DNA from 2 places in the Alteromonas sp. Mac1 genome. Region 1 is predicted to be linked to the other one. Evidence: predicted binding sites of a transcription regulator. Region 1 holds the regulator's gene; the other holds the start of a gene.

What was found. Region 1 encodes FliA, which starts transcription of late flagellar genes. Its sites were predicted from a motif close to CTAAAGNTNNNNNNNNNNNNGCCGATA; they were not measured.
Region 2: the regulator FliA is predicted to act here: its motif matches at 2,010-2,036, upstream of AV939_RS16785 (DUF5610 domain-containing protein).

What each region holds. Positions count from the first base shown of each region.
Region 1 is NZ_CP013932.1:2,325,147-2,328,571, forward strand. Features, by position in the region: gene AV939_RS09900 (protein phosphatase CheZ) at 1-752, opposite strand, end outside; gene cheY (chemotaxis response regulator CheY) at 787-1,170, opposite strand; gene AV939_RS09910 (RNA polymerase sigma factor FliA) at 1,207-1,938, opposite strand; gene AV939_RS09915 (MinD/ParA family protein) at 1,935-2,801, opposite strand; gene flhF (flagellar biosynthesis protein FlhF) at 2,798-3,425, opposite strand, start outside.
Region 2 is NZ_CP013932.1:3,962,726-3,966,150, reverse strand. Features, by position in the region: gene fabR (HTH-type transcriptional repressor FabR) at 129-749, shown strand; gene trmA (tRNA (uridine(54)-C5)-methyltransferase TrmA) at 814-1,908, opposite strand; gene AV939_RS16785 (DUF5610 domain-containing protein) at 2,066-3,343, shown strand; gene AV939_RS16780 (RNA recognition motif domain-containing protein) at 3,381-3,425, opposite strand, start outside.

The DNA.
Region 1 (3,425 bases):
CTAGACAAAAGATCATCTACGTCATCTTGGCCAGATACCACATCATCGCGTTGGTCTGCATCAATAATTGGACCTTCGGCTTCGACACCATCAATCTTGTTAACTTTTTCGACTTTCGCTTCCGATGGCTTGTCTTGCTCTGACTGTTCGGGTTCACCGAACATCGTCAGCATATTAACTAAGCTATCTTCCACTTCTTTTACGAGTTCAATCACTCTGCGAATAACTTGACCGGTAAGATCTTGATAACCTTGTGCCATTAACACTTCGGTAAGCAATGATGTAAGCTTAGACGATTGTTTCGATCCGTCTTCTAGCAATTCGTCTAAATCTGCGCATAAAACTTTGAATTCACCCAACTCAAGTTGACGATTCATCAGTTTTTTCCACTCCGGCATAATTTTTTCGATGCGCGTGGAAAGCACTTCCGCAATTGGCATGCACTCTTCAACAGCATCCATGGTGGTATTGGCCGCTTTTTCCGTCTCTTCGATAACGTACATCAGTCGCGTTTGCGCATCAGGAATGTCATCAACGGTTAAATTTTTAATACGTTCATCGATTTGGAAGTTATTTAACGAATCATGAAGTTGACGCGTTAATTTACCAACTTCAGCAAAGAGCTCAATGGACTCTTTCATCGAAACGGCTTCTAAGACGGCGTTCGCAGATGCGTTATCGCCCTCTTCAAGATACGCTACCAATTTTTTGGCTTCTTCGAGCGTTATAGAGACACTTTCATTTGTCGACATCCAGTAAACCTCATTTCTCTGGTGAGCGTCTGGATCAACCTAAACGTTCGAAGATTTTGTCTAATTTCTCTTTCAACGTAGCGGCAGTGAAAGGTTTAACAACATAACCGTTCACACCAGCTTGCGCTGCGGCAACGATTTGTTCTTTCTTCGCTTCTGCTGTCACCATAAGAACCGGTAGGTGTTTCAACTTATCGTCGGCACGTATAGCGCGTAATAAGTCGATACCTTGCATACCTGGCATATTCCAATCTGTTACAACAAAGTCAAAATCACCTTGTTGTAGCATAGGCAGCGCGGTGTTACCGTCGTCCGCTTCCTGGATATTGGCAAAACCCAAATCTTTTAACAGGTTCTTTATGATACGTCTCATGGTAGAAAAATCGTCAACCACGAGAATTTTCATACTTTTATCCAAAATAGCCTCCAATGAGGGGTTAATTGTTATTAATTTCTATTCTTCGTCAACTTGCCACGATTTCATTCGTGATTTGAGTTTTAACATGGCCTGACTATGAATTTGACTCACTCGCGATTCACTAACATCAAGAACTTCACCAATTTCTCTAAGGTTCAGTTCTTCATCATAGTATAAAGAAAGTACAATCGCTTCCCGTTCGGGTAATGTAGTAATAGCATGTGCTAGCGCTTTTTGGAAAGCCCCTTGCATCAAATCTTCTAACGGTGCATCGCTGCCTCGGTTTTTTTCTGTAGAAATAACATCTTCAGAAACACCTAGGTCTTCAATACCCACCAATTTTCCAGCATTCACTTCGTTAAGCATTTGATGATAATCTTGCATGCTGACATTCATTTTAGCTGCAATATCAACATCTCGCGCGTCTCGGCCTGTTTCACCTTCAACTTGAGAGATAGCTTCGGTGATTGCCCTTCCATTTTTATGAACAGAACGAGGTGTCCAATCACCTTTTCTTATTTCATCAAGCATGGCGCCGCGAATACGAATACCTGCAAAGGTTTCGAAACTTGCACCTTTGGAACCGTCAAAATTTCGTGCAGCTTCTAGCAGTCCAATCATACCTGACTGGATTAAATCATCGACAAGAACACTGGCTGGTAATCTCGCCATTAAGTGGTGTGCTATTCGCTTCACCAGCGAAGCGTGACGCTCAACTAATTGTGACTTGTCCGTTTGCTGTTGATAAGCGGCTGCTTTGCTATTCAACGCTGACTTCCTACTGCTTTATCTGCTACTAGTTGTTCAATAAAAAATTCTAAATGGCCACCTGGTTGCGCAGGAATAGGCCATGATGCTGCTTTGGTTGCTAGCTGGCTAATCGCCACTGCTGCCGGAGAACTCGGGTAAGCATCTACAATTGACGTTTGTTTACGTACTGCTTTGCGTATGTTCTCGTCAAAAGGAACTGTTGCAACCAATTCTAGCGCAACATCCAAGAATCGCCCTGTTACTTTAGATAATTTGCTGAAAAGCTCCTGACCTTCTCTAACATCGCGGACCATGTTGGCGACCACTTTGAAGCGAAAGACACCGTGCTCTCGGTTAAGAATTTTAATTAGCGCGTAGGCATCAGTGAGTGAAGTGGGCTCATCGCACACTACCACCATAATATCTTGAGAGGCTTTGGAGAAACTTAGCACCATATCGGAAATACCCGCTGCGGTATCTACAATAAGCACATCAATGGGCGAGCGCAATTCGCTAAAAGCTCTAATGAGCCCTGCATGCTGCGTTGGTGATAGCTCTGCCATTGATTGAGAACCCGATGTGGCTGGTGCTATTTTTATACCGTGAGGGCCCGTAACGAGTACATCGTCCAAGGTACACTCACCAGATAAAACGTGTGAGAGGTTTTTCTCTACGCGCAATCCTAGCATTACATCCACATTGGCCAGACCTAAGTCTGCATCCAATACCATTACTCGCTTTCCCTGCTTTGCCATAGCAATAGCTGTGTTTAGCGTAATATTTGTCTTACCAACGCCACCTTTACCTCCGGTGACGGCGATAACTTTGATTAATCGTGATTGCTTCATTTTTCGTAAGCTACTCGCTTGATCATCAATCATACTGCTCGTGCTGTTTTAACCACATTGTTACTAGTAGTATGATTCAAACCGTACTTTTTATAAAGCTTTGCAGCAGCAGATACTAAAGATTTTGCTTCTGCAATCTTAATGTCTTCAGGAACTTTCTGTCCATCTGTTACATAACTGACAGGTAACTGGTACTCCACCGCAGCGCTAAGCACTTCGCCTAGAGAGTAGCACTCATCAAGCTTTGTAAAGATACAACCGCTAAGTTCCACCCCTTCGTACGCATCTATAATACGTTGCAACGCAGCATATTGGGTATTCGCTTGCGCTACTAGGTATTTTTTCACTGGCTGCATTTGGCCGTTATCAAATTGATTTATCTGTTTAATTAATCGACTATCTCGCTGACTAAAGCCTGCCGTATCAATTAACACTAGTCTCTTATGGCGTAATTGAAACAATAAATCTGATAATTCTTCACTACTTTGTGCTTTACGGACCGTGCAACCAATAATTTTTCCATATGTGGCTAATTGCTCAAACGCTGCAATACGGTAAGTATCTATCGTAATCATGGCAACGGAGTCAGCACCGTATTTCTGTGCGTAGCGGGCAGCCAATTTCGCTACTGTAGTAGTTTTACCTGTTCCGGTTGGC
Region 2 (3,425 bases), 1.6 Mb from region 1:
AAAAAACGCTACGGAGATAGTATTGAGTAAGCGCTAATAGTTTTTCGGCCTAGGGCAGAATGAATTTAAGCTTCTCCCTATAGGCACTCATGCGATAGACTAGTAAAGACTAACAAACTGGTATTATTGTGACTCGTCAGGAACAAAAGCTTAAAACCCGCCAAAATATCATTCATGCGGCATTCCTATTACTGGATGAAAACCGCAGTTTGTCTGCTATTAGCTTACGTGAAGTAGCACGAGAAGCTGGCATTGCACCAACGTCTTTCTACCGACACTTTAAAGACATGGATGAATTAGGATTAACACTGGTGGATGAAGCTGGGTTAGCCCTTCGTCAATTAATGCGCCAAGCTCGCCGTCGAATTGCTTCAGGTGGCGGGGTAATCCACACGTCAGTTGAAACCTTCATGGAGTTCATTTCTGCAAACAAAAATGTATTTCGATTATTGTTGCGGGAACATACAGGCACATCAGCTGCATACCGAATGGCGGTCTTTCGCGAAATTCAGCATTTTATTGAAGAGCTAACCGATTACATCATCGAGCAGCAAAGCGTAGAGTACAACATTGCGCAGCTCCAAGCGGATGCTATGGTTAGGTTGGTATTTAGTGCAGGGGCAGAAGCACTAGAAGCTGATACTAAGTTGAAGATGGAAATTGGCGAAAGGGTTAAAGCCCAATTACGTTTCGTGCAATTGGGCGCAATGTCGAAGCTTTCATCAGAGATATCTTCCGACGCATCTTAAGCTTTAAAGCCTAAGTGTGCTGCCGATTTATTGACAATATGCGACATTCACAATATACAGAGCATTACTTTTTGGTGAGTAACACACCTGCTTCTATATGGTGGGTGAAAGGGAATTGATCGAACAGCGCCGCATTTGCTACTTCGTGAGTTTCACAAAGCAGGCCTAAGTTTTCAGCTAAGGTTTCAGGGTTACAAGAAATATAGATAATATTATCGTACCCTTGAATCATCTTTAATGAATCTACGTCTAACCCTGCCCGAGGAGGGTCGACCAATACAGTAGTAAAATTGTATTCAGTTAAGTTGATACCTTCTAAACGAGAGAAGCTTCTTTCCCCGTTCATTGCTTCAGTAAACTCTTCAGCCGATAGTCTCACAATTTTCACGTTATCTAAGTGGTTTGCCGCAATATTATATTGCGCTGCTTGTACCGAGGGCTTTGCTATTTCGGTTCCTATCACGTTGTCAAAATGAACTGCCAATGGCATTGAGAAGTTCCCTGCACCACAATACATTTCGAGTAAATCGCCGGTTAGGGGAGCAGAGCATTCAAGTGACCACTCAATCATGCTGCAATTCACTTCTGCATTAGGTTGAGTAAAGCTATTTTCGATATGTTTGAATTCAAATTCACGGCCATTAATAGGTAGACGTTCTATAATAAAATCGTTACCCACAATGCGTTTTTGCTTTCTAGCCCGCCCAATAATACTTACCGCGGTAAATTGCGTAGCTAAAAAGGTGCGAAGTAGTTCAGCTTGCGCTTCCCATTCATCATCAAGTGGCTTGTGATAAAGAAGGCTAATAACCAGTTCGCCGGATAGCCCAGTTAAATAATCAATTTGGAAAAGTTTTTTGCGCAGCAGTTCATTTGGCTTTAAATATTCTATTAACTGCTGCATTGCATTGTTGATGGTTTCACTTGCTGGTGGAAATGTATCTACGCGGTATTTCTCTTTAGAACCCTGATCGAACATGATGTGATAAAGATCGTCACCGTCATGCCATACGCGAAATTCAGCTCGCATGCGGTAGTTTTCAGGTTTAGACGGATACACCGACAGGGTAGGGGCGTTAAACGGCGCAAGGAGAGTACCTAACCGATCCACTTTCTCATCGAGTTGAGCTTGATAGTCTTTTGCAGTGGTGGTTGTCATGTGGTTCTCCGAACATCATTTAAATAAGGCTGCGAATTGTAGTGCCTTATATTATATGTGCAACGGATAAAACTCACAGAAGCAAAAATTTAGTATTAAAATTAAACAATACGTGATTGGTGCCGATAACTTGATTGAGGATAGTGAGGATCAAATTATGAACGTGAGTCAAATTAAGGCTTTCATGGGCGACCAGAAAGTGGATGAAAAGGCATCGGTTCACCCGAATGAAGCTATAAAGAAGCAGCTTCAACAGGAAGGCTTACAACAAGCTGCCGAGTTTACCAAGCAGCATTCAGCGACGGTCACCGTGAATAGCACGCAAACCAGTATTGGCTTAAAGGTCTTCAGTGGTAGCTTAAGTCAGAATGTGGTTGTTGATGGCAAGCGCCCGAATGAAAGCAAACAGTCAGGTGACGGCGAAGAAAATAAAAGTTTATTCGATTTCGAGAAAGTCGCACGTAATGTACTTGGGTTCGTGACCGGTGTCATTCAAGGTGCGGCTGATGGAGGTGCGGATGACGATACCCTGAAAGGGTTGTTTGGTCAGGCCCGTGAAGGGGTAAGTCGTGGATTCGCTATGGCTGAAAAGGATCTCGCTGGCTTTATGAATGATGAGATTGAAGAAGGTGTTACGCGTAGTCGCGAAATGATAGACGGCGGCATCAATGATCTGGAACAGAATATCTTCAATCCTAATCCAGTGAGTGTGAGCGAGCTTAACGCGGTATCTGCATCTGATGCTAAATCAGGTAGTTTGCTTATTCGAACCAAAGATGGGGATGAAGTAAACCTTAGCTTTGAAAGTATCAGACAATTTAGCGCTGCGAGTCAGGCTTCGCTGTATATACCCGCAAATGACGATACTGAAGAATCTAGTTCGAATACAGGTTCAGTTGTGGCGCAGCAGTCATCTCAATATGAATACTTTGAACGAAGTGGCATTAGCTTTTCGTTAAAGGGTGAAATAGACGAAGATGAAATGACAGCTATTGCAAACCTTGTGGGTGAAGCACAAGATTTAGCTGATACCTTCTATAGCGGCGATATGGATAAGGCGTTCGAACAAGCATTGAATTTAGGTTTCGATGATAAAGAGTTAGTTGGGTATGCGTTGCAGTTAAACCGTACTACACAAACCGAAATGGTAAAGGCTTATGAGAACGTTAAGCATTATAGTGAAGAAGGTGAAGCGGAAAACCAATACGGTAATGTTGTAAGCCCAATAGCACAGTATCTAGAAAAGATGATGTCTACATTTGGAAATGCTGAGAATACATTAGGCTCTGGCGATGATTACAACACATTGCTTGCAGGTATTATTAGTGAAATGAAAGATGTACAAATACCAGATTTAGTATCGGCTATAAATCGCTTCCATACGTTTAACCAAAACTTATTGAACGCGATGCCACAGCAAGTGGCTTCAGAATAAAGTAAAAAAAACCTGGGTCATGCCCAGGTTTTTTAATTTATGCTTGTTCTACTTTATCTTTAGCTGGCCTAACTTTTAATGT